3 regions of the Vallitalea guaymasensis genome follow, and region 2 is predicted to be linked to each of the others. Evidence: predicted binding sites of a transcription regulator. Region 2 holds the regulator's gene; each other region holds the start of a gene.

Region 1 (11,037 bases), 1.3 Mb from region 2:
ACTATAAGAATATTAAGCTCACCCATTTTTTCGTGGTCAAGTGAATAGGTGTCTTGTGGGTATAGAGTATCTACAGGACCCTTGAATAATAAACTGAATGATTCGATTTTACTTGTGGAACAATCTCTAGTTTCAATTAATTCCAAATCAACAAGAGTATCTTCTTTAGATAGATTGAATGTGGTATTTATGTGAGTATCAAAATCTATCTTACTTAATGTACTTAGATCTACCATCAATATACCTCCTTTCCTGTTTTTTTAGGAAATCGTTTCATTAAAATGTAAACACCCAAATTATTTTCAAGTGTAAAATCAAAACGTCTATAAAAGTCTATAGCAGTATTGTTATATTCCACATGAAGGCTTATGGGTATTTTTTTGATTTCTGATTCACCTATAATGGATTTTATAATTTTACTTCCAATACCCTTATTTCTGTATTCTGGCAGTATAGCAATATCAATAATACGGATTTCATCATCAAATCTATTGATATATAAGCGACCTATAGGTATTTCGTTATGTACTATGATAGTAAAAGAAGGACAATCATAATTTCCCATATACTGAATATGTTGTAGATAGAATTGCATTTGTAGGAAACGTTCTATTTCATCATTACTCCAATTAGTGATTTGCATTTCTTGAATACGAGTGGAACGATATACCTTATATAAGAATGGCAGATCCATATCTGATATCGGTTTGTATTCAAGAAGTACATTTTCTTGTTTAATAGAATTTACAGTCATACAATCCTCCTTAGAAATAATAATGGTATTAAAAAGAATAATTACAATCTAGATTATATAGAATACATATAATTTCGCATGTGCCAAAAGTTATATCTTTTACATAGAATGTATATATGTCTTGTAAACCTTGATATTATAAAGATTTTATGATTTAATAAATAGCTGGAATAATAAAAATTTCAATGAAATAAATCAAAGGTTAATATTTTACATTTAATATGGTATAATATGAAATGATACTATTAAGAGGAGTAATTCCTATAAAAGAAATTACATGATTACTGGAATGGAGTAATACCAATGAAAAGATTGTTAAGTATATTGATTATAGTAACCATATTTATTGTAGGATGTGGTTCTGGTAAAGAAGTAATTAAGATTAATGAAGAAGGTTTCGAGCTTTTTTCACAAGGAAAATATCAAGAAGCACTTGAAAAATATAATCAGGCAATAGAAGAATATCCAGATTTTTCTACTTCATATGCTAACCGAGGTATGATATATTTTGAACTTGGCAGTTATGATGAAGCATTGAAGGATGTGGATAAAGCAATAAGCTTGAATAGTAAAGATGCAGTAGCCTATAGTAATAGGGGATATATGAAGCTTGCTCTAGGAGAAGTTCAAAAAGCTATAGAAGACCTGGATAAAGCAATTAGCCTAAGAAATTATTTTCAAGAAAAAGAGTCATTAGGAATAACTTATACTACTAGAGGTACAGCATATGGATTATTAGGTGAATATGAAAAAGGTATTGAGTCATTTGATAAAGCCCTTAAAATAAATAAGAATGACAAAACAATATATAATGCAAAAGGTATTTTGTACAAGGATTGGGGTAAATATGAAGAGGCTTTGGAAAGTTATAACAAAGCATTAACAATAGACCAATCATATGCTTATGCATATGCCAATAGAGCATTTGTTTTCTTTATCACAAAAGAATATGATAAAGCACTTGCTGATGCAAATACAGCTATAGAACTTAATCCAATAATACCTCAGGTCTATAACACAAAGGCACTTATATATAGTGAAAAAGGTGAAACTGATAAGGCAATAGAAATCTATGATTTTATTATAGACAAATGGAAAAACTATGCTGATGCATATATCGGCAGGGGTAATGAATATTTTAAGAAAAAGGACTATGGGCAAGCATTGATCAACTATTCAATGGCTGCTGATTATGGAAACAACGATGCTTTAGCTCAAAAGGGATACCTACATGAATATCTAGAACAGGACGAAGAAGCAATAGCAGCTTTTGAAAAGTATCTAGAAGCTGTTCCAAATAATTATGATATAACAATAGAGATTGGTGATTTATATCAAAAACAAGAAAAATACGAGAAATCAATTGAGTATTATGACCAAGCTATAAAGATAAATCCTGACATATACAATAGTTATTTTAAGAAAGGATTATCTTTAGAATACCAAGAAAAATATGAGGAGGCGCTTAAAATGTTCAATAAAGTATTAGAAATCAACGAAAATCAGGTAGATGCAAAAAATGAAATTAAATTTATTGAAGAGAAACTAAAAAGGTAGAGTTAAAACCTCCCCTTAGTTTCTATAGGAGGAATTTATATGCCAGAAAAACACTTTGAAATAGAAAGAGATTATGTTGATAGAGTTATACTTGTCTGTGTAGCTACTAGGGAGAATGAATCTTATTGTGAAGAATCCCTTGATGAATTAGAAGAATTAGCTAATACAGCAGGAGCTATAACTTTAGAGAAAGTTATACAAAATAGAGAAAGTGTTCATCCGGGAACTTACTTGGGAAAAGGTAAAATAGCTGAAATAAAAGAGTTGATATATGAACTAGATGCAACAGGAATAATATGTGACGATGAATTATCACCAGCTCAGCTTAAGAATCTGGAAGATGTATTGGAATGTAAGATTATGGATAGGACAATGTTGATTCTAGATATCTTTGCAAAAAGAGCTCATACTAGAGAAGGGATAATTCAAGTTGAACTAGCACAACTTCAATATAGATTATCAAGATTAGCTGGTATAGGAACATCTTTATCCAGACTTGGTGGTGGTATTGGTACAAGAGGACCTGGTGAAAAGAAACTGGAGACTGATAGAAGACATATCAGAAATAGGATATCACAACTTAAGAAAGAGTTATTGGATGTTAAGAACCACAGAGACCTTATTAGAGAAAGAAGAAAAAAACAAGGTAAGGTAAAAATAGCTATAGTTGGTTATACCAACGCTGGAAAATCAACATTGCTTAATAAATTAACTGATGCAGAAGTTCTTGAAGAGGATAAATTATTTGCAACACTGGATCCAACTACTAGACAATTGATATTGCCAAATGGTACAGAAGTTTTATTAACTGATACAGTTGGATTCATTAGAAAATTACCTCATCATCTTATAAAAGCTTTCCATTCTACACTTGAAGAAGCTGTTGTAGCAGATATTTTAATCCATGTAGTAGATAGTGCTAATGAACAAGCCAATAGCCATATAAGGGTTGTATATGAAACTCTAGAAGAATTAGGTGCAACAGGTAAAACAGTCATAACTGTTTTTAATAAGATTGACAAAGAAGGAAGCAACAAACATCTTGAGGATTATAATGCATACAAGACTTTAATGGTTTCAGTCAAAGAAGGAACAGGATTAGAAGAGTTGTTGGATATAATAGAGAAAAAGATTCAACAAGACAAAATATTAATTAAAGAAGTTATTTCTTATGACAATGGTAATCTACTAAATCAGATTCGTATAAATGGACAGATAATCAAAGAAGAGTATAGAAATGAAGGAACTTATATAGAAGCATATGTAGATGACAAGACTTACGGGGAACTAAATAAAATAAAGACTAAAGTACTAATTTAGGATCATAGCATATAAAAATGACCACCAAATATTGTGACAATATATAATTAAATTCACAATATTGGTGGTTTTAATTGGCAAAAGGGACTTCGAATATAATATCTAATACCTAAAAATAAAACATAAAACAACATATATACTAGTATTAATAGCCTATTCCACATATACCACATATAGTGTGTTTGTGTGTTGGGGATACATTATATAGTGTTTTTTATATTGACTAGTCTGGGTATATATGGTATATTATTATTAATTCGGTTGAGAGAGGAGACTATCAATGTTTGACGTTGTTAAAAGAGATGGAAAAATAAGCAAATTTGATTTTGTTAAGATTAAGGAAGCAATCACAAAAGCATTTATTGCGACAGATAAGAATTACACGGAAGAGATACTAGATATTTTAGTGCTAAGAGTTACATCTGATTTTCAAGATAAGATTAAGGATGGCAAGATCACTGTTGAAGATGTACAGGATAGTGTAGAAAAAGTTTTAGAGCAGACAGGTTACACAGATGTAGCAAAAGCATATATTCTATATAGAAAACAAAGAGAAAAAATAAGAAATATGAAATCCACAATACTTGACTATAAAGAGATAGTCAATAGTTATGTAAAGGAAGAAGATTGGAGAGTTAAAGAAAACTCTACAGTCACATATTCAGTGGGAGGACTTATTTTACATAATTCAGGAGCTATAACTGCTAACTACTGGTTATCAGAAATATATGATGAAGATGTAGCAAAAGCTCATAGAAGTGGTGATATACATATTCATGACCTTTCAATGTTAACAGGATATTGTGCAGGATGGTCATTGAAACAATTGATAGAAGAAGGTCTTGGTGGTGTTCCAGGAAAGATTACATCATCACCAGCGAGCCATTTATCTACTCTTTGTAATCAAATGGTTAATTTCCTTGGAATAATGCAAAATGAATGGGCAGGAGCACAGGCATTCTCTTCTTTTGATACATATTTAGCACCTTTTGTCAAAATTGATAATCTTACATATAAAGAAACAAAACAATGTATTCAATCATTCGTATTTGGTGTCAATACACCTAGCAGATGGGGAACACAATCTCCATTCTCTAATATTACACTAGATTGGATGGTTCCAAACGACCTTGGAGGATTACCTGCTATAGTGTCAGGTAAAGAACAAGATTTTACATATGGTGACTGCCAAAAAGAAATGGATATGATTAATAAGGCATTCATTGAAATCATGATTGAAGGAGACGCAAACGGTAGAGGTTTCCAATATCCAATTCCAACATATTCAATAACAAAAGATTTTAATTGGGATGAAACAGAAAACAATAAATTATTATTTGAAATGACTGCAAAATACGGAACTCCATATTTCAGTAATTATGTTAACAGCGATATGGAACCTAGTGATATAAGAAGTATGTGTTGTAGATTACGTCTTGACCTAAGAGAGCTTAGAAAGAAACAAGGTGGTTACTTTGGTTCTGGTGAAAGCACTGGTTCAGTTGGTGTTGTTACTATTAACATGCCAAGAATAGCGTATCTAGCTAACAATGAACAAGAATTTTATCAAAGACTAGATAAAATGATGGATATATCTGCACGTTCACTTAAGATAAAAAGACAAGTAATAACTAAATTATTACAAGAAGGATTATATCCATATACTAAAAAATATTTGGGTAACTTCAATAGCCATTTCTCAACTATTGGGTTAGTTGGTATGAATGAAGCTACATTAAATGCTAAATGGATCAAATCAGATATAACTGAAGAAGGTGCTAGAAAATTTGCTCTAGACGTTCTTGATCATATGAGAAATAGACTCTCCGATTATCAAGAGGAATATGGAGATCTCTATAACTTAGAAGCTACACCAGCAGAATCTACTAGTTATAGATTAGCAAAACATGATAAAAAACAATATGGTGATATATTATCAGCAGGAAAAGAAGGAGAAACACCTTATTATACTAATAGTACACATTTACCTGTTAACTATACAACAGATGTATTTGATGCGCTTGACATGCAGGATGAATTCCAAAACAAATATACATCAGGAACAGTATTCCATGCATTCCTTGGAGAAAAACTTCCAGATTGGAAGGCTGCTGCTAATCTAGTTAAAACAATAGCGGACAATTATACATTACCATACTATACAATTTCACCTACATATTCTGTATGTAAGACTCATGGTTATATACCAGGTGAAGAATACACATGTCCTCATTGTGGAGCTTCTACTGAAGTATACAGCAGAATTACTGGATATTACAGACCAGTACAACATTGGAATGATGGTAAGGCTCAAGAATTCAAACATAGAAAAGAATACGAACCTGCTAAATCAACCATAAAATCAATACATACAAGTTTCAAAGCAGAAGAAGAAATTGCAGCAACATCAGAAGTTGCAAATACTGCTGAAAAATTATTATTCACTACAAAGACATGTCCTAACTGTCATATAGCAAAACAATATCTTGAAAACAAGAGTGTTAAAATAATTGATGCTGAAGAACATGCTGAACTAGCAACAAAATATAAAATAAGAACAGCACCAACACTTATTGTTATTGATGATGAGAATTTTAATATATACATGGGACTTTCTGATATTAAGAAGTATGCTGAAAGTGAAAAATTAGAGGCTTAATCTATATATATAATTATATAGGTATTAAATTAAAGAGACAACGGTTGTATATTGAAACCATATATAGTGATAATACTCTCGTTACGTTTGTTGCTTCTATCTGTTTTTAAGGTATGGCAACAAGCCGTAAAAATCGTTATTATCATTATATATGGTTATTTCTATATTTACCACTCTTGAGCCAGTAAAAAAAATGTGACGATGGTAATAGCCAATAGTTATGGTAAATAGAAGAAAAAGTGTTTTGTGATTACATTGAAGATTACTCAAAGCAAAATAGTATATGTATATGTGGAGTAGTGAGGCAGGACGCCGAACCCAGCTTTTTGCTCAGGACGAGCAAGTAGCTGGCGTAACATATACATATACTATTTTGCAATAACCAAGTCAGAACAAAACAATATTTCTGACTTACTTACAATATAAATCAAAAAAAATTACACGACTTAATATAAGTTTTTATAGACAAGTTTTCATTTATACTGTAATATTATACAAGGTTAAATTAAGTTATTACCATAGAGAAAGGAATGTGAGTTATGAGTAGAGCAGATAAGATATTTATTGATATGTGTAGAGACATTATTGACAATGGTTATAGTTCAGAAGGACAAGAAGTACGACCTAGATGGCAGGACGGAACACCAGCACATACAATCAAGAAGTTTGGTGTTGTCAACCGCTATAATTTAGCTGAAGAATTCCCAATTCTCACGTTAAGACCTACATACCTAAAATCAGCAATTGATGAAATTCTATGGATATGGCAGAAAAAATCAAATAACATAAAAGATTTAAAGAGTAAGATATGGGATAGCTGGGCTGATGAAACAGGTTCAATAGGAAAAGCTTATGGCTATCAATTAGGAATAAAACACAAATATAATGAAGGCGAATTCGATCAAGTAGATCGTGTATTATATGACCTCAAACATAATCCAAGCAGTAGACGAATTATGACTAATATTTATAATCATCAGGACTTACATGAGATGAATTTATATCCATGTGCATATAGTGTTACTTTTAATGTGACTGGTAATAAACTAAACGCTATACTTAATCAGCGTTCCAATGATGTATTAGTTGCTAACAATTGGAATGTAGTCCAGTATGCTGCTTTAGTCCATATGTTTGCGAGAGTATCAGGACTAGAGGTGGGAGAGTTGGTACATGTTATTGCTGATGCTCATATTTACGATAGACATATACCACTAGTTGAAGAGCTTATATCTCGTAAAAGTTATGATGCTCCAAAACTTATTGTTAATCCAGAGATAAAGGATTTTTACGATTTTACAGTAAATGACTTTGTACTAGAGAATTATCAAAAAGGTGATCAGATCAAAGGAATACCTGTAGCTGTGTAAGATGTTAACAAAGATTAATTATATGTGGATAACATATAAACTAAAAGGGTGATTTGTGGATGAACTTAATAGTTGCTGTGGATAATAATTGGGCAGTAGGTTATAACGGTGGATTACTTACCTATTTACCAGGAGATTTACCTTATTTCAAAGAAAAGACAATGAACAAAGTTGTTGTCATGGGAAGAAAAACTCTAGAGTCCTTACCAAAAGGAAAACCTTTAAAAGGAAGAAAAAATATAATTTTAACTAGAGATAAAGATTTTACTTGTGAAGATACTGTAGTCTGTCACAGTAAAGATGAAGTTTTAGATTATATCACAAGGTACGAATCTGATGAAGTATTTATTATTGGTGGTGCAGAAATTTACAATTTATTCTTAGATAATTGTGAGAAAGCCTATGTTACTAAGATATATGGTAAGCTACCTGCTGATAAGTACATCAATAACTTGGATGAACTTGATAACTGGAACATAACTTGGAAAAGCGAAATGAAAGAACATGAAGGGCTTAAGTTTCAGTGGACAATATATGAAAACAATAAATTAAAATAAAAATAATATAGCTATCAATTTAGAAAGGTAAACTGCTAAATTACCTTATAAATTGATAGCTTTTTATTATATCTAATAAAAATATCATTGAACTATAGAAAATAAAATTAATTTACTAATTTCGCTTTCTTTCTTTAATTTAATCCAAGTAAATCAAGGATTATACGTTTGATTTACCTTTGGTTTCTTATTGAATATGAATAAAGTCGCAATTAGGATACCACCACCAATAACAACAAAAGTATAATTAGCAAGTATAGAAGAAACATATCCAAATATAATATCTCCTAGAGGCATTAAAACACCAGCCATTGTAAATATAACCGAAAATACCCTTCCCAAATAACTCTCATCACAATTAGATTGTATATAAGTAAAGAACAACACATTGAATCTTGAAAGAAAATAACCAAATAAAAAGACTGATATAAATAGAGCATAGGAATGTGGGTATGCCCCAATAATCAAGGATAATCCTTGAGGAATAGTCGCCTTGACAATATCATTCAAATCAACCTCTTTTTTCTTGGAGAGATAAATAAAAAATGATGCAATAATAGCACCAGCAGCTTCAAAACTTAGTGCAATGCCATAGATCTTGGAATCTCTCAAAATAACTTCACCATAATAAGGTAGTAGAACATTATATCCAGATAAAAACAAATTGGTTATCATAGCAAAAATAATTAGTTTAAATAAAACAGTATGTGATTTAAGATAATAAAAACCATCCTTGATATTATAAAATAAATCTTTTACTGATGATTTTGAATTACCATTTTTATAACGGTAATCTATAAACATCTCACTAATTGACGAAAGTAAAAAACTGACACCATTAATTACGAATAGAGTTTTTATAGATATTGAATCAATAGTTAATAAATAAGCAGTTAAAGCAGGAGATACAATCTTCACCAACTCAGTAAGATTGGATAAAACAGCATTGGTCTTTTTTATTGTCTCCTTGGATATAATAGCAGGAACCAACGCTCTTAATGATGGAGAAAACAGAGAATGACAAATCGCCAACGTAATATTAACCACCAATATAAGAGGTACATATATCTTATTAATATTAACCAATAAAGCAAACAATAAACATACAATCCCACTAACAAAATCCGTAACAACAATTATTCGTTTTTTATTCTTAGTATCTGCCAAATACCCTGATACAAAATTAAATAACAACATAGGAATAGTAGTCAAAGCACTTATCCACCCTAACAAAGCAGCGTTATGACTTATAGAGATCAACCAACTTTTCAAAGCAATGTTATGTAAAGTACTACCCATCTTAGATACTATATTACCACTAACCAAAAGAACATTATTCTTATATTTCATAAATTATCACTCCAAACATTATTTTATTCCCCTATACTATCTTAACGACTGTTTAGCGAAGAATCTAATTAATATTAAACTCTCAACCAACATATATAAATTATAAAAGCTGACTATACAAATAACAACCAAAACAAGTTGAATAATACTATAATAATACTTGCATTAAGTTATAATATTAGTTATAATTTGACCATAATATGTGAACAAAACTATATAACATACATTTAAAGTGAGGGATAATATTGAAAGGTTATGTAAAAGTATTTAACAAAGAAGTAGAATATGATTTCCTATCAGGCTGGATCAAGTATAACAGACTACAAAACGAATATTCCCAAGAGGCTCTAGCATATGGTATATGCTCAAAAAGCCATCTTAGTTATTTTGAAAACGGTAAGAAAACTCTAAGAGGAGATATTATAGAAGAGTTATTGAAAAAATTAGGTATTGATGAAATAACTGAAATAGAAAGTATAGGAAAGCTAAGGCAGAAGTTCTATACAATGATGCTTATGATAGAGATACTAAATTATGAAGAAGCCACTAATATATACAGTGAAATTCAAGAGATTGAAGAGGTTATAAAATTATCACCATACAATATAGAGTATAAAATATATCAATTGCTTTACAAAGTCTTTGTACTAAAAGAGGATTATAATACTCTTGAACATGACATTAAAAATATAGATAAAATATATTCTACATTACCTAAAAAGTTAAAATATATATTTCTAATGGTATCAGGTAAAGTAATTTATAAATTCAATAGTCACATGGAAGGTATTAATAAGATTGAAGAGGCTATAAACATAAAAGAAACCCCATGGGCTAATTACTTGCTTGGATGTAACTATTGCTTTAACAATCGTACCATAGAAGGTATTTATCATCTTGAGAAAGCATTAGCCAGCTACGAGAAAAATGGATACTATAAAAATGCAATGTGGTGTCATAATTATCTTGGAATATGTCATTGTTATCTAAAGAACTACACAAAAGCGGAAAAATATTTATTGTCTGCATTAAATGGAGCAAATTATTTTGATATCAAAAAAATCTATTGGCATGTTTACACTAATCTATCTTATCTATATTTCAATACAAATGAATACGATAAAAGTATGGAATATTGTAAAAAAGCAATGGATATCCAAACAAACCCTTTATTGCCTGCTTACAACTATGCAGAAATATGCTATTATCTGAAGAAAATGGATGAAGTGGATAGGATATTTGATAAATACCTTAGGGAAGAATATAAAGACTCTAGCTACTATCCCTTATTAGAGTTTTTACAATTAAAGATCTACCATTTCAACGAAGATATTTTTTACAAAAGAACAAAAGAGATATTAGCATATTATGAGAAGGATAAGATAGATGTGGCAATAGACATAAAATTAGGTCTTATTGAATATCTAGAAAATAAAAGAAAATATAAAGAAGCCAATAAGATTTATAAAG
Region 2 (11,037 bases):
GTTGAAAAATATAAGAAAAAAAACAGAAATCATTTATTGTTTTTGACAAATTATTCCAATTAGCCATGCTATAATTAGCATAGCTTAAATAATATGTGAATAAAATATACTATAGTATTCATATAACAAAACCAAGAAAGCCTTGATTTATTACAAATTTGTAAAGGAGGGGGGGCGTGTATTTAGAAGTTTATATTGACATAGTCTTCATTATTAATTTGATAATGGACTATATTATACTTTGGATAGTTAAAATTCTAACTAAGAAAAATACCAAGAAGATTAGGTTATTTATTGGTGCTATGGTTGGAGCATTAATGATGTGTATCATAGTCATACTTCCTTATGATAGTTATTTTTTCAATGTTATCGTAGGATATTTGTTAACTAGTATATTATTGATATACATATCATTCAGACCTAAAAGATTAAGCGAATTTGTTAAATTAACAATTATTATGTATTTAAGCGCAATCATGCTTGGCGGTTTGATGTTTGCATTATATTACTATTCATTTATTGGAGTTGCTGTAAGCAAAGTAATAAATGGTACATACAATATGAATTTGAGAGTAGGACTATTTGTAATTTTTGGAATAATTGCAATTATCATATTTAGAATCGTTAGAAAAGTAATGTCTAGTACAATTAGGGCGAATAAAAATTTATTTGGACTTGAAATCTATATTGATGATTCTAAGATTAAGGTTAATGGCTTATTGGATACAGGTAATAATCTATACGATCCAATAACAAAAAATCCTGTTCTTATTGCAGAAAGTGAACTATTAAAAGATTTACTAAAAAAAGATTGTTATGATAAGTTGCTGAATATGTCAGGTGATTTATATAACATATCTAATTTTACTGATTTTGGTGAAAACAGTAATTTGAAATTAAGGCTTATTCCATTTTCCTCACTTGGGAATGAAAATGGAATGTTACTAGGAATTGTTGCGGATAATATATGTATTAACCTTGGTGATGAAACAAAAGATTATAGAGATGTGGTAATTGCTGTTTATGATAAAAAGCTTTCAAATGACAACAGTTACCAAGTCCTTATACATCCCGAATTAATTAGTGTACATTAGAGTATTATTGATTTTACAAGAAAATGTGGTAGAACACAAAAAAATAACATAAAAGCTAAGGAAAATATCTTTTGTTTTAATTCTAATATAAGGCAAGAGATATATAATAGGGGGAATAGAATTGGTATGTAAAAGTAAAAACATATTAGATATTTTTAGCATAAAACTTATTGAGAGATTTAGAAAATTATTTTTGTGGGATAATGGAGAGATTCACTACATTGGCGGTAGTGAGATATTGCCTGCTCCACTTGGGAATGAAGAAGAATCAAGGATTATTGCTATGCTTGGTAGTGAAAACGATTTTAAAGTGAAATCCATACTTATTGAGCATAATTTAAGACTTGTAGTATATATAGCTAAGAAATTTGAAAATACTGGTATTGGAGTAGAAGATTTGATTTCTATTGGTACTATAGGATTGATAAAATCCATAAATACCTTCAAACCTGATAAAAAAATCAAATTAGCCACCTATGCTTCTAGATGTATAGAAAATGAAATCCTTATGTATCTAAGAAGAAATAATAAAACAAAGTTAGAGATATCTATTGATGAACCCCTTAATGTAGATTGGGACGGAAACGAACTATTATTATCGGATATACTAGGTACTGAGGAAGATGTTATCTATAGAAATATAGAGGAAGAAGTAGATAAGGAATTATTAAAAAAGGCTCTTAGCAAATTGTCAAATAGAGAAAGAGTTATTGTTGAACTTAGATTCGGACTGAAAGCAGATGGCGAAGAAAAAACTCAAAAAGAAGTTGCTGATATGTTAGGCATATCACAATCATATATATCAAGGCTTGAGAAGAAAATCATAAAAAGATTACAAAAGGAAATTATTAGAATGCAATAAAAAAAGGTATAAATATATTACCACTGGCAATCATTTTAGTATAAGAAAAAATATATGACAAAATGATTACTGGAGGTAGAGTATGGCATTGAACAAAGTTGAAATATGTGGTGTGAATACATCTAAATTACCCATATTGAAGAATAAAGAAAAGGAAGCATTATTTAATAGGATACTTGATGGAGATCTTGCTGCTCGTGATGAATATATTCACGGTAATCTGAGATTGGTATTAAGTGTAATCCAGAGATTTAGTAATTCAGGGGAAATGGTAGATGATTTGTTTCAAGTAGGTTGTGTAGGACTTATTAAGGCGATAGATAACTTTGATATTACTCAAAATGTTAAATTTTCAACATATGCCGTACCAATGATAATAGGGGAAATAAGAAGGTATCTAAGAGACAATAATAGTATAAGGGTAAGCAGGTCTCTTAGAGATACAGCTTATAAAGCTTTACAAGCAAAAGAAAAGTTATTGCGACAGAATAATAAAGAACCAACTATTATGGAAATATCAAAAGAGTTAGATATGAAAAAAGAGGATGTTGTTTTTGCTCTTGATGCTATTCAAGATCCTGTGTCACTTTTTGAACCAGTTTATAATGATGGGGGCGATTCCTTATATATAATGGATCAAGTAAGTGATAAAAAGAATAAAGAGGAAAGATGGGTTAGATCAATAGCTCTTGGTGAAGCTATGAAAAAACTCCCTAAAAGAGAGTTTAATATACTGAAGCTTAGATTTTTTGAAGGTAAAACACAAATGGAAGTTGCTAGTGAGATAAGTATTTCTCAAGCACAAGTATCAAGACTGGAAAAATCAGCTATAAGACATATGAAAAGATACTTGAATTAACTAGTAAATTATTTTGAATATGAATCTAAGTAAGGACAGCTTTTAGGGGGAATTTAGTATGGTTAGAATATATGATATGAAACAAAAAGAGGTTATAAATTCTAACGATGGTATTAGATTAGGATTTATAAGTGATATTGAGGTTGATTTACAGGAAGGTAAATTGATTAAGCTGATCGTTCCAGGACCAGCTAAGATATTTGGAATGTTTGGTAGAGGCAAGGAATATCAAATACCCTGGGACAGTATAAAAAAGATAGGTGAAGATATTATTCTGGTTGATATCAACGTTGATAAGTCATTAGTTGAATCAGAATACTAATAATTAAAATTATTTTAAATAATTATAAGTATTTAAAATCAAAGGTTGACCTTTTTCTGCTTATAACTTATAATATGACTAAAATAGTGGCTATAAGCGGAAAGTAGGGAGAATAACTTATGAGATGTCCTTTTTGCAATGAGGATAATACTAAAGTAGTTGACTCAAGACCATCAGACGAAAACAATTTAATACGTAGAAGAAGACAATGTGAAGCATGTGGCAAAAGGTTTACTACTTATGAAAAGATAGAAACAATACCTTTAGTCATTATTAAAAAAGATAAGACAAGAGAACCGTATAATCGAAATAAGTTAATGAATGGTGTTGTTAGATCTTGTCATAAACGATCTGTGTCAATGAGTGAAATTGAAGGATTAGTAGATGAAATAGAGAATAGTTTATATAATTCATTAAAAAAAGAAATTAAAAGTAAAGATATCGGTGAGAAGGTAATGGAAAAACTTAAGACCATTGATGAAGTAGCATATGTCAGGTTTGCATCTATATATCGTGAGTTCAAGGATATTAATACTTTTATGGATGAGTTGAAGAAAATATTGAATGATAAATAGGTTTCCCAGTGGGAAACCTATTTTGTTCATATAGAAGAGTTATACTAATAAAGTATATGAAACAGAAGCATTTTCATATGCTATAAGGAAACTTTCCTAACGATTGAAACTTCCTACGGAAGACATTTCAAGTATGGAATAATATAACACTTGTTAGTTTAGTATGAATATAATAATCCTAATTCAGATTGGAAAAGCTAGTATAAAAGGGGAACTTATTCTAATTATACCATGTAAAAACATTCAACTAGCTAGAGGTGACAGACTTGAAAATGAAGAGGATGTTTATATTAATATTAATCATTGTATCTATAACTGGATGTTCAAATAAGATCAAACAGATTGACGATACCAAGTATCAAGAACTCATACAAACGACAGAACTAACTAAAGTATATGTTAGAGATGAAAAAGAAGTATGGGAGGAAATGCACATGATGGCAAACACTAAAATTGTTGCTGATGAAATATGGGGTGAGATTGAAATCACTGAAGAAAGAGTAGATTACTTGATTACCGAAGTTCTTGTATCTGAGTATCCTGATAAAAAAAGGCTTTTGACTATATTGTATAACTGGAAGAACGAAGATTTTTCCTGTGCAGTAGATGAGCATAATTATCTGTGGGATATGTTAGGTGGAAGTGTTGGAAAAGCTTATAAATTAAAAGAATAGTCAATTTGGAATTAAATTCGTTATGAAAGAAGAATGATTATCTTCCTGTAATTGCATATATTAGCTTTAAATGGATTTTCGGCGTTGGAGGCATATAATTATACCCTTTTGTCTTTAAGGGCTTAATTTCGGCGTATTTTTGAAGTGGACAATAAATTATTATTCATAATTAATTATTTCGTTATGGAGAGGTCGAACTAGTTTCTTCTATATTAATAGAGAACTAGTTTTAATATATTAATTATAATAGTTCGTCCTAGTCTAAGTAACAGATTAAAAATGAAGTGTTTTAGTACGTTTTTTTAACTATATTTAATTGAAATATTAATTTGTTATTAATAATATGATTATTTTATGATATAATGATATAGATTGTTTATATACTAAAAATTACTAATAAGGTTAATGCTTTAATAAGTTGGACATAATAAATTCTTAAATTGTTTAACATTTCATTTTATTGCATGACCAAATATACATATGACAAGGGGGACAACATGTTTAACAGAGTTTATAGTGCTGCGTTAATGGGCATTGACGGATACATGGTTGGGGTGGAGGTAGATATATCAAGCGGTTTTCCTAGGCTTGATTTAGTTGGATTACCAGACTCTGCCGTTAAAGAATCTATAGAAAGAGTAAGAACATCTATCAACAATTCAGGATTTCAGTTTCCTTGTAAGCGAATAACAGTAAATTTAGCTCCAGCTGATATAAGAAAGGAAGGACCTGCATTTGATTTACCAATAGCTATTGGCATTTTATCATGTATGGAGTTAATAGATACCAACTCATTGGATAAAACCTTAATTATTGGGGAATTATCTCTTAATGGAGAAGTTCAGAAAGTAAATGGTATACTTCCAATTGTCTACAGTGCATATAAGAATGGTTTTGAAAGATGTATCATTCCTATAGATAACGTTGATGAAGGTGCAGTAGTAGAAGGTATTGATGTTATCGGTGTTAGTAACTTGTCTCAGGTTGTTAAATTATTAAATAACAATGTTAAAATAGAACCAAAGCGAATTGATATAGAAAAGCTATTCCATGAATCATGGGATAATGAAGAAAATATAATTGATTTTAGTGATATAAAGGGTCAAGAAAATGTTAGAAGGGCATTAGAGATAGCAGCCGCAGGAGCTCATAACGTTCTAATGATAGGTCCTCCTGGCTCTGGTAAAACTATGATGGCAAAGAGATTACCTACCATATTGCCAGATCTGACTTTTGAAGAGAGTATAGAAATAACTAAGATATATAGTGTAGCTGGATTGTTAAGAAAAGATCAGGCTCTAGTCACTAAGAGACCATTTAGGGCTCCCCACCATACAGTTTCAAACTCAGCGTTGACAGGTGGAGGAAGAATTCCAAGACCAGGAGAAATAAGTTTGTCTCATAATGGGGTATTATTCCTAGATGAGATGCCTGAGTTTAGCAAAAATGTATTAGAAGTAATGAGACAACCTCTAGAAGATGGTAAAGTAACAATTTCTAGGGTGAATGCAACAATTACATATCCAGCTAATTTTATGCTTGTAGCTTCTCTTAATCCTTGTCCATGCGGATATTATCCCGACAGAGAAAAATGCAGCTGTACTCCATTACAAATAAAAAGATATCTTAATAAAATATCTGGACCACTACTTGATAGAATAGATTTGCATGTAGAGGCCAATAATGTTAATTACAATGAACTTAATAATAAAAAGAAAATGGAAACGTCTAAGGATATTAAAGAACGAGTAATGAGAGCTCATAAGATTCAGCAAGAACGATATAAAGATTCTAAGATATATTTTAACTCAATGTTAAGTGCTGCTCAGATTGAAAAATATTGTCAGTTGGATGATAAGTCCAGAGAAATGATGAAGTTAGCCTTCGAGAAGCTGGATTTGAGTGCTAGAGCATATCATAGAATATTAAAAGTTGCAAGAACAATAGCGGATCTAGACGGTGAAAATGACATAGAAGAAAAACATCTAGCAGAAGCAATTCAGTATAGATCTCTTGACCGTAACTACTTTGATTAATAAATAGTAACTTGATATTATTCCATAAACTGTTTATAATGTTAACTTAGGGAAATTAATAGAATGATTTGAGGAGGAAGACAATTGTCTGATATCTATTTGGAAGTTAATCTTCATAACCTTTATTATAACCTATCCAAAATAAAAGAACAATTAAGTAATGATACCATGATTATGGCAGTTGTAAAAGGTAATGCTTATGGACATGGAAGTGTAGAAATTGCAAAAGCATTAAGTGGTGATGTAAATTATTTTGGAGTAGGATTATTGGACGAAGGTGTTGAACTTAGAAAAAACGGTTTAGAACTACCTATTTTTCTAATGGGACCCACTGAAGAGTTTGATATAGTTTATGAGAATAATATTACTATGAGTATCTGTTCATTGAATCAATTAAGAAAACTGATTGATTGGACAGAAAACAATAAAAAAACGATTAAGTTTCACTTAAAAGTAGAAACTGGAATGAATAGATTTGGTATAGATTACGACCAATTGGAAGAAGTTAAGTCACTATGTGAAAAAGCTACTTGTGCCATACTAGAAGGGGTATATTCTCATTTTGCAACAACATATAAAAATAATAGGTCTTATGTATTAGGACAAAAAGAAAAGTTTGATAAATATATAACTTTCTTTAATCAGCATTACAATGGCTTGATTTATCATATATGTAATAGCGAAAATACAATAGACTATAAAGAAGCTCATTATAATATGGTAAGATTAGGTAATGCTTTATACGGTCCCTGTAATAGTAAGAAAAGAATAGGACTCAAAAAGATTGCTGATATTAGAGCCAAAATCATATATTCTAAAAGTATTAAAGCCGGAGAACATATAGGTTATGGCAATAGTTATAAATCAAAACAGGATAAAACTATAGGAATAGTTCCAATGGGATTTTATTGTGGAATGGGATTGATTAAGAAACCTATAGGTTCCAAATTCGGTTCAGTTATTATATATTATCTAAAAGAAATATATAGATATCTATTCAGGAATAAAACAGTAATATTCTATAAAGGAAAACCTTTAGAAATATTAGGGAGACCTAATATGCAATACACTATTGTTGATATTACAGGCTTAGATGACCCTGATGAGATTATGGTTGAGATAAAGATCTCGCCTATTTTTGTAAAAGAGAATATAAAAAGGACATACATTTCGGAGGTAAAGAGTTAATGAAATTTGTTACACACATAGATGAAAAAAAATTTACTTTATTTAATGAAAACCATCCTAACGGACATGCTCTACAATCTATAGAATGGGGAAACCTAAAGTGTATTGGAGAGTGGACTAAGGAATTAGTTGGTTTAGAAGATGGTAGTGGTGATTTGCAAGCATCAGCTATGCTCCTTAGAAGAAAATTACCTGGCTTATCAAGATATATTTTATATGCTCCAAGAGGATATGTTCTTGATTATGAAAATATTGACTTAGTTAAAGAATTCACAAAAGAATTAAAGCAATATGCTAAAAAAACAAAGGCGATCTTTGTGAAAATTGACCCATGTATAATATATAAGGAAAGAACTATAGATGGAGACATAAAAGAAGATGGTATAGACAACACTAAGCTCATAGAATCATTGAAAAATATGGGTTATGCACACAAGGGAACAAATCTTGATTTTGAGGGAATTCAGCCTAGATTTGTATTCAAGTTAGATGTTGATAAGGATAAAGATACATTATTCAAAAGTTTTCATCATAAAACAAGGTACAATATTAGACTTGCAGAAAAAAAGGGTATTGAAATATATGAAGGAAGTATAGACGACCTAGAAGAATTTGAAAGAATCATGCGAGTTACAGGCTCTAGAGACGGCTTTATTACGAGACCTTTAAAGTATTTTAAAGATATGTATAACACTATGGAAAAACAAGGTAAAATGAAGCTGTTCATGGCTAAATATAATGTTAAAAAAGCACTAGATAAAGCTATCAGTGACTTGGAGAAAGAAGAAAACTCAAAAAAACCAAACGAAGATAGGATTAATAAACTCCAAAGAGAAATTCCGGAGATGACAGAGTTGGCTAGTAAAAATCTAGATGGAATTATTGTTTCTGGAGCAATTGTGTTATTGAATGGGAAAAAAGCATGGTATCTGTATGGAGCAAGTGACAACTTATATAGAAATCTAATGCCTAATTATTTATTGCAATGGCATATGATAGCATATTCTATGGATTGTGGCTGCACATTATATGATTTTAGAGGTATTTCAGGTAATCTTGACCCAAATCATCACCTATATGGTTTATACAGGTTTAAAAAGGGATTTAATGGTGATTTTGTTGAGTATATAGGCGAGTTTGATTTGGTGGTTAGTAAATTTTATTATAATCTATGGGAATTTTGGGTGCCAAAAGTAAAAAGATTAATTAGAAAACTTAGGAAAAAATAACTAAAGGATGATGCGTATGGGGAGTGTTATGGAAAAGGAGCACTATTGGTTATGGTTGAACAACATAAAAGGTATTGGGCTTAAAAAAATAAAATATCTATTAAATTATTTTGATGAACCAAAGTATATTTGGGAAGCCACTGATGAACTCAGTGAAGTTAAAGGCTTAAGAGAAATTGATAGAAAAGCAATTATCCAGTCTAGAAATAAGGATAAGATAATAGAATATTATAACAGAATAAAAAAGAGTAACATCAATTTTTATTCTATTGATGATGATTTGTACCCAGATAACTTGAAAAATATTTATGATTATCCCTATGGTATTTATGTAAAAGGAGATATAAAAGATGATTCTCCCATCATAGCTGTAGTTGGTGCTAGAAGATGTACTGAATATGGTAGGGAAGTTGCAAAACTTTTTGGAAGAGAATTAGCAAAAATGGGAATTATAATTATAAGTGGGATGGCAAGAGGCATTGATACTGCTGCTCATATAGGTGCACTGGAAGGTGGTGGCAGAACTTACGCTGTTCTTGGATCAGGTGTTAACATATGTTATCCTAAGGAAAATTATAAATTAATGGATGACATTAGTCATAAAGGAGCTCTAATATCTGAATTTCCAGTTAATCAAATTCCAAAACCAGGTAATTTTCCTCTAAGAAATAGAATTATTAGTGGAATAAGTGATGGAGTACTAGTTATAGAAGCTGCAGGAAAAAGTGGTTCTCTAATAACAGCAGACCAAGCATTGGAACAAGGAAAAGATGTCTATAGTATCCCTGGCAGGATAACAGATAAGCTAAGTGAAGGTACTAATAATTTAATAAAAATGGGTGCTAAAATGGTAACCAATATCGATGATATTTTAGATGAAATTTCTGTGAGTTTCACCAAGGAAAAACAAAAAAATTCAGAAAATATTACTTTAGGACTTGCAGAAATTGAAAAAATAGTGTATTCTTGTTTAAGTTTAGAACCTTTATTTATTGACGATATACATATTAAGTCAAACATACCAATTGATGAACTTGGGTTGATATTAACAAAACTGGAACTTAAGGGCGTAATAAAACAACTGCCAAACAAATATTTTATTAGAAAATTGTAGTGGAGGGTAAAAATGGCAAAGAATTTAGTAATAGTTGAATCGCCTGCAAAAGCAAAGACTATAAAAAAATTTTTAGGTAGCAATTATAAAGTTGAAGCTTCAATGGGACATGTAAGAGATTTACCCAAAAGTCAGTTAGGGGTAGACGTAGAAAATGATTTTGAACCGAAATATATTACTATAAGAGGTAAAGGAGAACTCCTAAAACATCTTAGAAAAGAAGTAAAAAAGGCTAACAAAGTTTTTCTCGCTACTGACCCTGACCGCGAAGGTGAAGCAATATCATGGCATTTGTTATTTTCTCTGAATTTAGCAGACAAAAAATTCTACAGAATAACTTTTAATGAAATAACAAAAAATGCAGTTAAGAATTCGATAAAACAAGCTAGAGAAATTAACATGGATTTGGTTGATGCTCAACAGGCTAGAAGGATACTCGACAGAATAGTCGGATATAAGATTAGCCCGCTACTATGGAAAAAAATAAAAAAAGGACTCAGTGCAGGAAGGGTCCAATCAACAGCTCTAAAACTCATTTGTGATAGGGAAGAAGAAATTAACAGCTTCATACCGGAAGAATATTGGTCATTAGATGCCAAGTTGCAAGATAAGGATTCAAAAGACAAATTCACTGCTACATTCTATGGTAAGAGCAAAAAGATGAAAATATCTTCAAAAGAGCAGGTTGATGAAATAATTGAATACCTAAAGGATAAAGAATATATTGTAAGTGATGTTAAAGAAAGTGAAAGACTAAAAAAACCACTTCTACCGTTTATTACGAGTACTCTTCAACAAGAAGCTGCTAAGAAACTTAATTTTACAACTTCTAAATCAATGAGAATAGCTCAACAGTTATATGAAGGTATAGATGTAAAGGGAAAAGGTACTGTAGGACTTATTACTTATCTACGTACTGACTCAACTCGTATATCTGATGATGCAGATAAAGCTGTAAAAGAATACATTTCAAGTAGTTTTGGAGAAGAGTATGTAAATAATAATAAAATCTCGAGCAATAAAAAGAGTAATGTTCAAGATGCCCATGAAGCTATAAGACCGACTTATGTTGATATTTATCCCG
Region 3 (11,037 bases), 200 kb from region 2:
GAGATAATTATAAGGAGTAATCTGATGGAGAATATTTACAGTTTTGACAGCGTTAAGGATAAAGATGACAAAAAAAATCGTATGGTACCAGCAAAACCCAAATACCCCAATGGTATGAATGATATGGACGACATGTATAATATGGACGATATGAATGATATGGAAGAAATGTATGATATGGACGACATGAATGATATGGAAGAAATGTATGATATGGACGACATGTATGACATGGAACCAATGATGTCCATGAGACAAATGGATCAAATGATGCCTATGAATCAAATGGCAGTAATGAATCCTATGATGATGAGACATCAAATGATGGCAATGTATGCTATGGCTAATATGGCTGCTATGGCAATGTATAGTATGAATGCAATGGTAGATAGTATGAATAGAATGATGTACGATATGGATGAAGATATGGATGAAGATGACGACATGATGGATATGGATTAAGGCGCTGATAACAAGCGCCTTATAGTTTACAATGCTTATATCTATCATTTAATTTCCATTGAGAGTATGAAAGGGGAAAAGAATGCATTATAGCATAATTCAACGTTTTAGATTATATATTAAGTTCTTTGTCAATGGATTCTAATATTGTCATATTGGACTGATATACAATTCCCTGAACCTGCTGCATAGCTTCTGCGTAATCTTTTATTATTGTTCTACTTGAAATTCTTTCAAAGTTATCTACGATTTTTTTCATTTCAGCTTCCATCTGATTTGGAGGAAGATTTCTTTTATATAAGTTAGCCTGTTCATTCTGGAAATTCTTTATCATAGCTGTCAAATTTCTATCTTGGAGAATTCGATTTTTCAGATTCTTAGCATTCTTGAATTCTGGTGTGTTTTTAATTAAGCCAATCATTTCCATAGTCTTTTTTTCAATACTCAAATATGCCACCTCTAAATATTTTATTTGTGATTACAATATATTCGTAGAACCATAAAATATGATAAATAAATATCTTACCTTGAATTATAATAAATAAAATATACAAGTATCCAATAAAAGTTGTATTACATATAATGATATAAGGTACTACTAGGTAGGTGGAAAAATGAGAGAGGAAAATATTAATGATGTCCTATCATTGTTATCAGCTTATATCTTTAAAGATTGTAATGAACTGGGAGTCATTACCTTAGGACAAATACATAGCATTATTAATATATTGGTAAAAGCTAATATACCTTTTACACTGAATGTTACTGAAGGTACTAGAAGAGTAGCTAAAAGTGCCGTTTTCACTATAAGTATTACACCTACATTTGAAATAAGAAAGATATTTCAATTTGAAGAGGGTAGGATTGTCATATAGAAGCTGGAATAAGAGCTTATTTAGAATAAAAAGCATCCTAAGTGCATATAAGGATGCTTTTATTATTAGTAATATGATACTTAAAGTAAAGGTGGTTTCACCCTATTTTCGCTCCATGATTTAAGTTGTTCCATAAGGTTTGAAAGAACTTCTTTATAAGAATTATCATGCACTAGATTTTTCATTTCATAAGGATCATTTATCATATCAAACATTAACCAAGGTTCACTAAGGTCAGATTTAACAGATAGCTTATATTGTTCTGTCCTGATCATTACCCAGTCTGTTTCGTGACAATGATAATTTTCAGCAAAGACAGGTTTGCTTTTTATTCCTGAATCATTAAGTATTAATGGCAGTAGGCTTTCACCATCAAATGAACGATTTACGTCTATATCAGCTAAATCCAGGCAAGTAGGATACAAATCAATACATGAAACTGGTGCTTTAATTTCATTATGACCTTTTTGACCAGGTACATATATTACAAGAGGTACTCCACATGATTCTTCATAAGGGTAATTCTTATTGATTAATCCATGACTTCCTTGCAGGTCACCATGATCAGCTGAGAAAATGATAGCAGTATCATCAGCGAGATTTAGATTATGTATAGCTTCTATAATTCGTCCAATACCGTTATCTATCTGAGAAACCATACCATAATATAAATGTTTATATTTTTCCATATCCGTACCGTAACGTTGATAATTTGGGTCATTCTCTACAGGTCTTGGACTACGTGGAGAGCCAGTTGGTGTGAACGGTAGAGTAGCTTCATAATTAATTGGATAAGGCATATCCACATTTTTGTACAAGTCTTCATATTCTTGTGAGGGTTGAACAGGATAATGAGGTGCTTGATAAAAAACAACATGTAAAAATGGGTTATCAGTATGGGCAAGTTCTTCTAATCTTTCAATAGCCAAATCGGTTGTAACATCTGTTCGGTGTTTATTATATCTATGTTCAGTATTATTTTCATCATAGAAAAATACATCATCCAGAAAACCGTTATAACATTGATATCCAATAAAATGTTTGAAACCTCCTCTTAAGTGTTCAGGGATAGGACAATTACCTTTACCACCTAAATGCCATTTACCCACAAAACTAGTTTCATACCCTGATTTGTTAAAAGCATCTGCCATGGATATAATATTTTCAGGAAGAGGCTCACAATTGTGATATACTTTACTATCAGAAGAGTACATTCCCGTAAACAAATTAGCTCTATATGGACCACATACTGGATTATTGGAATAGGAATTTCGAAATATGCAGCCTTCTTTAGCTAGTTTATCAATATTAGGTGTTTTTATGAAACTTTGCTCATACCCTACTGCATATTTGTGCATTTGGTCCGTTAATAACATTACAATATTCATAGTTACCTCCTATAAGATGCATTTTGTTTTTATAAAGTATATAATTATTTTAGGAGATAATGAATAGTAAGAGGAGATAAAAAGATGATACTAAACGATAATAATTGGAAGAGATTTGATGAATTGTTGAATATGACACCATACAAAGGTCATTTCCAGATTCATGATATTCATAATGTTGAATTAAGGAAGAAATGGGGTTTATCACAGCGTAAAATTCATGATTATCTATTAGCGTATATCAGAGAAGGTAATGGACATTATGATATTGATGGTAATATATGTCCTATTGTACCTGGTAATATGATATTAATCAGTCCTGATTTGATACATAGTGCACAGCAATATGATATTACACCTTCATTATATTCAATTAGATTTGGTTTATATGATAATCAATTATTAAAGGACATCAGTGATGAGGTTAATCCTTTTTATATATACTATTCACCAAGTAACAGCGAATACTACAGAAACTTGATGAATGAAATATATAAGTGTTATATAAATGTAAGTTATGGAACCAATCATAAAAGATTACTTAATGCTTATATGACAAAGATTCTATCAGATATCTATTGTGAGATGAGCAATGAAGGAAAAAGCTATGATATGCGTCTAGAAAGAGCTAGAGTGTATATTATTAAGCATCCATTGGAGGAACATGATATTAATGAATTGGCTAAAATATCAGGATATTCCAGTGCTTATTTTTCCAAGAAATTCAAAGCACAGTATAGTATCTCTCCCAAAAGCTATATTTTTGAAAATAAAATGAAATACTCAAGAACTCTATTAACAGAATACAATTACTCAATTAAGGAAGTTGCTAATAAATTAGGCTATTCAGATCAATATATATTCTCAAATCAATTCAAGAAAACCTTTGGTATTACGCCTGCTAAAATTAAAAATAGCAGGTAGTAATATGGGAAAAAAATCTATATGATAAATCTCTAACTTAGGGATTTATCATATATTTAGATTACTTAAGAATTCAATTTATATAATAAAGCTGTTCTATTGTTAACATCCATTTTAGCATATATATTCTGGATGTGAGTTCGTATTGTATGGCTGCTCAAAAACAACTGATCAGCAATCTCAGTATTTGTTAACCCCTTTAATAAAAGATTGATGATTTCTAATTCCCTTTTTGTAAGTTTATAGTTAATCAGTTTTTTCTCGTGGATTTTTTCTGGTTGTTCATCTTCTGTTATATAGATTGTATACATTGTTTCAATAGTATGATATGTACTGCTTACAATGAATGGATATATTTTGAATGTATATGAATCTATGTTGATTTCATTATTGTTATTTTTATGATAATCAGAAGTAAGTAAATCAACAATTTTATTAATGTATTCATTCTTAGTGGGCGAGAAATAATTTCTGTTTTCTGAGATGATTTTACAATATTCTTTAGCTGTATCATTTGTATATATATGTGAAAATTGATAATTTAATATCATTAATCCAGTGGGTATGACAGAGTATGAGCTTTTAAATATGTTAGCCTCTTGATTGGATTCAAATTCTTTTAGATACATATTTAATGATTGGGTTATTATTTCATTTATCTTGCTTAATAAACAATACTCATAAGTTGTAACATCATTTTGTCCGTCTTGCTTTAAAATTGCAATTACACCTAATTGTCTATTATTATAATTAAGAGGTAATACAATCTGATTATCCCAATCATAATATCTTAAAAAATCATTGTAATATTCGCTCTGAGTGAAATTATAGGAGGACATCAAATCTTTAACAGTAATAACTTTGTTATGATATAAGTTATTATTAAGGCTACTGGAATAAGCTTTATGAAAAATATCTTTATAAAAATAATGTTTTATGTAAGAATTCATTGCTTTCTCAACGGTTTTTGTTGATATGGGATTACATAAATTGATATCATTCCTATCTAGATCATAAAAGAAAAAATTCATATTATCATAATTAAAAAGTTCAGATATCATATTTAAAGTTTTTTGTCTAAAATCATAATCTATGTTCTGAATTTCTAAGGTAAAATCTAATAATTTATTCAAGTCATTTTTATTAAGCATATATTATCACCTTTTTTTATCTATAATGTCATTTTTAAAGCTTACTTACAAAATACGTAAAAAATACTAGATGATTTAATTAAGTTTACGTATTCTTTTTAATACTAATAATGAGATAATAATATCATAAAACAAAAAACAAATAAAGAATAACTAAATACTTTACATAATGGGAAAGGAGATATAAGTATATGCTAGAGATGAATTTAACAAAAAAAGTAGCAATCGTAACAGGAGGTGCAGGTGGACTAGGAAAGGCAATCGCTTTAAAATTAGCTGAGGCAGGTGCTGTAGTCGCTGTATCTGATATTAATCTGGAAGGTGCAAAAGAAACAGTTGATGAGATAAAAGCAATGGGTCAAGCTAGTATAGCAGTGAAAACTGATATTACAAAATCTGCTGAAGTATCTTCATTGGTAGAAACTACAATCAAAGAATTTGGTAATTTACATATCATGATTAATGCTGCAGGGATGGGAATTATAAAACCAGTTAGTGATTTTGCAGATAATGAAATTGATAAAATTCTGGATTTGAATTTAAAAGGAACTATTTATGGTACAAGGGAAGCCTTAAAACATATGATACCTAATAAAGAGGGTAAGATAATAAATATATCATCAATTGCAGCAAAGAATGCGTCTCCAGGTACTTCTATGTATGCAGCTACAAAAAGTGGAGTCATTGCTTTTAGTAAGGCTGTTGCAAGAGAAGTTGCACATGATAATATTAATATCAATGTTATTTGTCCTGGAATAATTAAAACACCAATGTGGATTGCACAATTGAAAACTATGGCAGATAGTGTAGAAGAACAAAATAAGATATTTGATAGCTATATTGAAAGAGAGATTCCTCTAAATAGACCACAAGAGCCAGAAGACATAGCAAATATAATTGTGTATCTATGCTCTGAGCAAGGTAAGAATATTACAGCACAAGATATTAATGTTGATGGTGGTTCTATAGTATTCTAACTTGAATATTTAATAAGTAGAATTATTAGCACAAATTAAATAGATAAGTAAGAGTATCTTTACAACATGATATAAAAATGTATTTTAAGATATTATTTTTGAAATCCCGTAAATTATTATTGATTTATTGGGATTTTTTTTATATCATTGATATAAACTATCTTTATTATTGATTAAGGATTATAGATTACCTAAAAAATCTAAATATAATTTGTAAGGAGTACAAGAATGAATACATTTCTATTTGATTTAGATGGTACATTATTACCATTAGAAGAACAAAAATTCGTTAAGACATATTTTGATGAAATGCACAAAGTATTTGAGGATATGATTGATAAAGAAATGTTTGTAAAATATGTATGGACTGCAACTGATGTCATGAGAAAAAACGAAGAGAATAAGACTAACATGGAAATATTTATGAATAAGTTTGAAGAATTAGTTGGTGATGAAATTGATGAATATAAGAATAGATTTGACGATTTTTATGATAGGGGCTTTTTAGAGATTGAAAAAGCAGTATCAAAAAATGATTATTCTGTTAAATGTATCAATATGCTTAGAGATAAAGGGTATACTGTTGTTCTAGCTACTAATCCTTTATTCCCACTAAAGGCAATTCACCACAGAATTAATTGGGCTGGACTCAAAGAGACAGATTTTCATCATATAACATCTTACGAGACTAGTCATTTTTGTAAACCCTGTGTAAATTATTATGAAGAGATCTTGAGCTGTATAAATAAAAAACCTGAAGAATGTATAATGGTTGGAAATGATGTACAGGAAGATTTGGTTGCAGGGGAATTAGGTTTAGAAACATTTTTGTTAGAAAATCATATAATCAATAGAGATGAAGCAGATATCAACTGTACCTATAGAGGTAAATATGAGGATTTGTACAGATTTGTAGAGAATCTGCCAGCCATATAGATGAGTAAATAAAAGGGCTGTCTCTCTATACATTTGTGTAGGGGGACAGCCTGATTATATTGTATATATTATCTTATTGGACAAACTCCGTTGTCACAACTGGAGTCACCAATGTCAAAATCAATCTCTTCTTTTTCATATTTGCTTATAAGACTAGGTAAGAAAGGTCTTAATTTAGCAGCTCTTTCATTATACTCTTCCTCTTCTATAGCTTCATAAGGCAATAGTTTGTAGAAGTTGTCATCTAGTGACAAGAAAGATAATGCTACAGTACTATCCCAGTTTTTCCATACCCATTCTTCAACTTCATCCCATTCATGATCTCTTACATGTACTGTTATAGAACAGTTATGATCTACATAGTTCTCCATAAATAGTTGATAGTTCTCTAATTGTTGAATTGCAGTAACGTCATATTTGGTAACTCCTCTTGGAGCTTTTACAGGAAATTCTATTACCTTGGTAGTGCAGGACTTAGAATCTTGACCAACTTCTGGGAAAATAGGGTATTCTAATTCTTCACATACTTTTACTAACGGATCATCACTATTTATTCTAATTCTTCTGATATAATATGGAGAATGTGAGTAGTGAACTCCACTGGATACAGATGGCAATTGACTTAGAGTTCCTTCAGGTTTCACCGTTGTTACTAGTAGAGGTTCGTTTTCGCCTATTTCACCAGCATATTCATTGGCAGATGTTTTGGCGATTTCTCTTAATTCTTTAAGTAATTTTCCCTGTTCTTTTGTAGTAAGTCCAACTGCATTAACCATATCTTGCCATCCGGTCAAGGAACAGCCTAATAGTTTATCTCTTTTATGAATGTAGTTCCATCTAGGAATCTCCAATTCTGTACAAGTCATCCTGTATCCAGCTCTTGCTGATAATTTTTGTGCTTCATATAGACCATCATAGTCTAAAGTATCATCTTTGTTTATAAAAGAGAATACATTGACGGTGGTTAGATTACATAAACCTTTTGAATCAAGTAAAATCTCACCGCAAGGATTGACACCGTTCATATTGGGTCTTCTTTTCTTACCAGCAGCTTCATTAACCCATCCAGGTTCTCCAGAATAACGCATTTGCTCTAATTGCCAATGTAATTGTTCTCTAGAGGGTTTTTCTCTATAATAGATTGAATTATTACTCATCTGACGGTGAATGATATCTTCATCAACAATCCATTGACCATCAATTTGTTTATAGAGATTGTTTTTTGCTTCAATAGCTTCTTTGTCATCTGGGTCTACAAGTACGATCTCAGCAGTTCTTCTAACACCACCTACAACTACATTTTCGCCAATGATATTAGCTATATCAAGGCAATCAATTGGAAGAAGTTTAGTATAATCTTCACCGTTCAATACACCACGTTTTTTAATTATGTTAGTAGCTTTTATAAACATGTTTTTTAAGCTGGAGTGACCGCTGGCTGTACCACCGAAGGTCTTAAGTTTCTCACCTTTTGGTCTCACGTGATTATAATTAATTATTATGGTATTTATTTTACGGTATTCGTTACTATATAGTACTTTTAGATAAAAATCTATTGCTTGAACCCATCCTTCTTTGCTATCACCTATAATGATTTTAGCAGTATTGTTATGGCTGAATTCTAAACTTGTATTATCTTCTCGAAGATGTATTGGAGTAGGGGTATAATCTTCATGAATAATATCAAATTTAGTTCTGATCTTTGGTAACTTAGCAATATCATCTTTTAATATTCTAATACCTACTCCAGAGCCTATCATTAACAGGTAGAACAAATCCTTGAAGGCATCAAAGTCATCAATAATTGTAAATGAACAATTATAATTGGACATAGGATAATTCTTAGCAACATCAGTATTACCTACCCAAAAAGTACGTCCTGATAAGAATTGTCTTAGATTAAAGATATTATCATATAATTTTTCTGCTTCAGCTTTTGTAGTAGGGACTAGACTGCAATTGTATTCTACAGCTCGTCTTACGGTTTCCCACCAATATTCACGTCTCTTCTCTTCAGGAAGCCACCTGGAATATGTTCTATAATAAACAAAAGAGCCTAATTGTTTCATTGGGTTTGGACGATGCTTGTAGCGACTGACAAATTCTTCTGACAGTATCCTCCCATCAGTACGCTTGCTTCTTTTATCTCTTGTCTTATCTCTTTCGTATCTATAGAGTATGTATCTTTTTGCAGCATCCTTTCTAGGAGAGTCCATTAAGGATTCTTCAACCAAGTCTTGTATTATTTCAACTGATACAGGATTATTGTATGTATGTAATTTTTCTTCTGCTTTTTTAGCGATAGTTTCAGCTAATACATTATCAACACTTGCCTTAGTTTCTGACATTGATAATAATATAGCTGTAATAATTTTATTGACATCAAAGTCAGCGATGGAGCCATTTCTTTTCAGTACTTTTATCATTATTATTCATTCCTTTCGTCTTTTTATCTTAACACTTTTATAGTTAAGCATTTTATAGCTGTATTAAATTGTTACTAAGCTTTTATGTATATTATTTCTATTAAGCATGAGCATTAACCATATTAATAAATTAAAAATTATATATATAATCTATTCAGCTTAACACACCAACAGTATCTTGAACACATTATGTTGTGGTTGGTAGCTTTATAATATACAATATATTGTATCAGCAATAGAAATATGTGTCAATTAAAAAATGTTTATATATGGAATTTATTCCGAAAACATTTGTTAAGTCATGGACATTACTTTGATTATCGGATAAACTAATAAGATATATGTTAAAAAGATACATAATAAAAATATATAAGTAACCAGGGAGAATTAAGATGAGTTTTTTATATGGCGATATATGTACATGGTGCTCAATCATATTAATTATTGCATTAGTTATATTGAGCATAACAAAAAAGATGCAAAAGATGAAAATTACTGTAAATATTATTTTATTTATTTACGGTTTGCTAGGTTCTTTTACTTTACCAAGCTATCTCATGGTTAGACTTGGTAGATCACATAGAGTAGATAAAGATTTCATAAAGTGGGCTTCTGTAAAATTTTATGACTATTCTTTGATATTAGCAGCTATAACACTCATTATATTGGCTCTTGCTATAGTGATATTTATTTTTAGTAAAAAGGTGATTTCAGGTAATCTGAAACTTATCATGGTATTTGGACAAATATCTTTAATTGTAATAGCTTTTCTTCTAGGATTGAATACAATAAATAAGAAATTTGATCTTGCAATCTTTTTATTGAATATGAGCTATTTCAATGCCTTAGTATTATTTGGAATTAACATATTTGATAATTTGACTAGAAGACTATCTTATGATAAAATAAATAACTGATAAGCAGTATTATTATATTTGTAGAATCTATTAAGAAAAGAAAGATTTAATGTTAGAAATACAAGCTTATAATTAAGAAAAGGTGTGTTAAAAAATGACTCAATCAACTGATTTATGGATGGTATTTAAAAGAAATATAACAGCAATTTTAGATGGTCCTACTACAAGTGCGTCCATTTTTAAATATCCATTATACAATAAGTTAGTTGAAGGATGTATATATGAGAATACTGATACCTAGATAAGGTAAGCAAGTATAGCATATATAGATATGATTGTTTATTTATCCTAGACTAATGTCTAGGATTTTTTGCGTTTAAAAATAAATTAGAATTGAAAGGTATGATTACAATGATAGAATTGGGGATTAATAATTTATCAAAGAGTTTTGGAGCTAATAAAATATTTGAAAATGTTGGTTTTGATATAAAAACAGGAGAAATAGTTGGATTGATTGGCAGGAATGGAACAGGTAAGACAACCATAATGAAAATTCTTATGGGGCATGAAGATTATGAAGGTGAAGTTTTCTATCGTAAGGGCGTCACTCTAGGATATCTTGACCAAATACCTGTCTTTGAAGAAGATTATAGTGTTAAGGAAGTACTTTATCTTGCATTTAAAGATGTATATGATATCAAAAAGAAGATGATGAAGATTGAACATTCATTGACTGATGGGGATAATGATATTGATAGACTCATGAAGGAATATGGTCAGCTTCAAGAAAGATTCGAGCTTCTAGGAGGATATGACATTGATGAGAAAATGAGTAAGGTAACAATCGGTCTTCAGATATCTGACTCCATACAGAAGATGAAGTTTGCTAATCTAAGCGGTGGTGAAAAATCTAAGATCATGCTTGGTAAGATATTATTGGAAAAACCTGAGCTGTTGCTTCTTGACGAGCCCTCCAATCATCTTGATCTAAAATCAATTGAATGGTTGGAAGAGTATTTAAAAGAGTATAAAGGTTCAGTA

What was found. The regulator NrdR, encoded in region 2, represses ribonucleotide reductase genes. The targets are predictions, from matches to a motif close to CACAANATNTTGTG.
Region 1: a site for NrdR is predicted at 3,797-3,810, ahead of HYG85_RS16090 (ribonucleoside triphosphate reductase). Genes of this name have one in related genera too.
Region 3: a site for NrdR is predicted at 9,355-9,368, ahead of nrdJ (ribonucleoside-triphosphate reductase, adenosylcobalamin-dependent). Genes of this name have one in related genera too.

What each region holds. Positions count from the first base shown of each region.
Region 1 is NZ_CP058561.1:3,740,996-3,752,032, forward strand. It holds gene HYG85_RS16070 (DUF6916 family protein) at 1-236, opposite strand, end outside; gene HYG85_RS16075 (GNAT family N-acetyltransferase) at 236-754, opposite strand; gene HYG85_RS16080 (tetratricopeptide repeat protein) at 1,058-2,311, shown strand; gene hflX (GTPase HflX) at 2,351-3,631, shown strand; gene HYG85_RS16090 (ribonucleoside triphosphate reductase) at 3,912-6,290, shown strand; gene thyA (thymidylate synthase) at 6,830-7,660, shown strand; gene HYG85_RS16100 (dihydrofolate reductase) at 7,720-8,217, shown strand; gene HYG85_RS16105 (MFS transporter) at 8,371-9,567, opposite strand; gene HYG85_RS16110 (tetratricopeptide repeat protein) at 9,813-11,037, shown strand, end outside.
Region 2 is NZ_CP058561.1:5,090,921-5,101,957, forward strand. It holds gene spoIIGA (sigma-E processing peptidase SpoIIGA) at 177-1,094, shown strand; gene sigE (RNA polymerase sporulation sigma factor SigE) at 1,237-1,956, shown strand; gene sigG (RNA polymerase sporulation sigma factor SigG) at 2,039-2,815, shown strand; gene HYG85_RS21950 (YlmC/YmxH family sporulation protein) at 2,874-3,137, shown strand; gene nrdR (transcriptional regulator NrdR) at 3,257-3,712, shown strand; gene HYG85_RS21960 (DUF6241 domain-containing protein) at 3,985-4,386, shown strand; gene HYG85_RS21965 (YifB family Mg chelatase-like AAA ATPase) at 4,884-6,422, shown strand; gene alr (alanine racemase) at 6,507-7,610, shown strand; gene HYG85_RS21975 (lipid II:glycine glycyltransferase FemX) at 7,610-8,839, shown strand; gene dprA (DNA-processing protein DprA) at 8,856-9,953, shown strand; gene topA (type I DNA topoisomerase) at 9,966-11,037, shown strand, end outside.
Region 3 is NZ_CP058561.1:4,892,625-4,903,661, forward strand. It holds gene HYG85_RS21070 (hypothetical protein) at 25-462, shown strand; gene HYG85_RS21075 (YlbF family regulator) at 575-910, opposite strand; gene HYG85_RS21080 (hypothetical protein) at 1,077-1,337, shown strand; gene HYG85_RS21085 (sulfatase-like hydrolase/transferase) at 1,418-2,725, opposite strand; gene HYG85_RS21090 (AraC family transcriptional regulator) at 2,810-3,649, shown strand; gene HYG85_RS21095 (response regulator transcription factor) at 3,715-4,800, opposite strand; gene HYG85_RS21100 (SDR family NAD(P)-dependent oxidoreductase) at 4,992-5,777, shown strand; gene HYG85_RS21105 (HAD family hydrolase) at 6,006-6,713, shown strand; gene nrdJ (ribonucleoside-triphosphate reductase, adenosylcobalamin-dependent) at 6,782-9,139, opposite strand; gene HYG85_RS21115 (hypothetical protein) at 9,532-10,056, shown strand; gene HYG85_RS21120 (hypothetical protein) at 10,151-10,297, shown strand; gene abc-f (ribosomal protection-like ABC-F family protein) at 10,399-11,037, shown strand, end outside.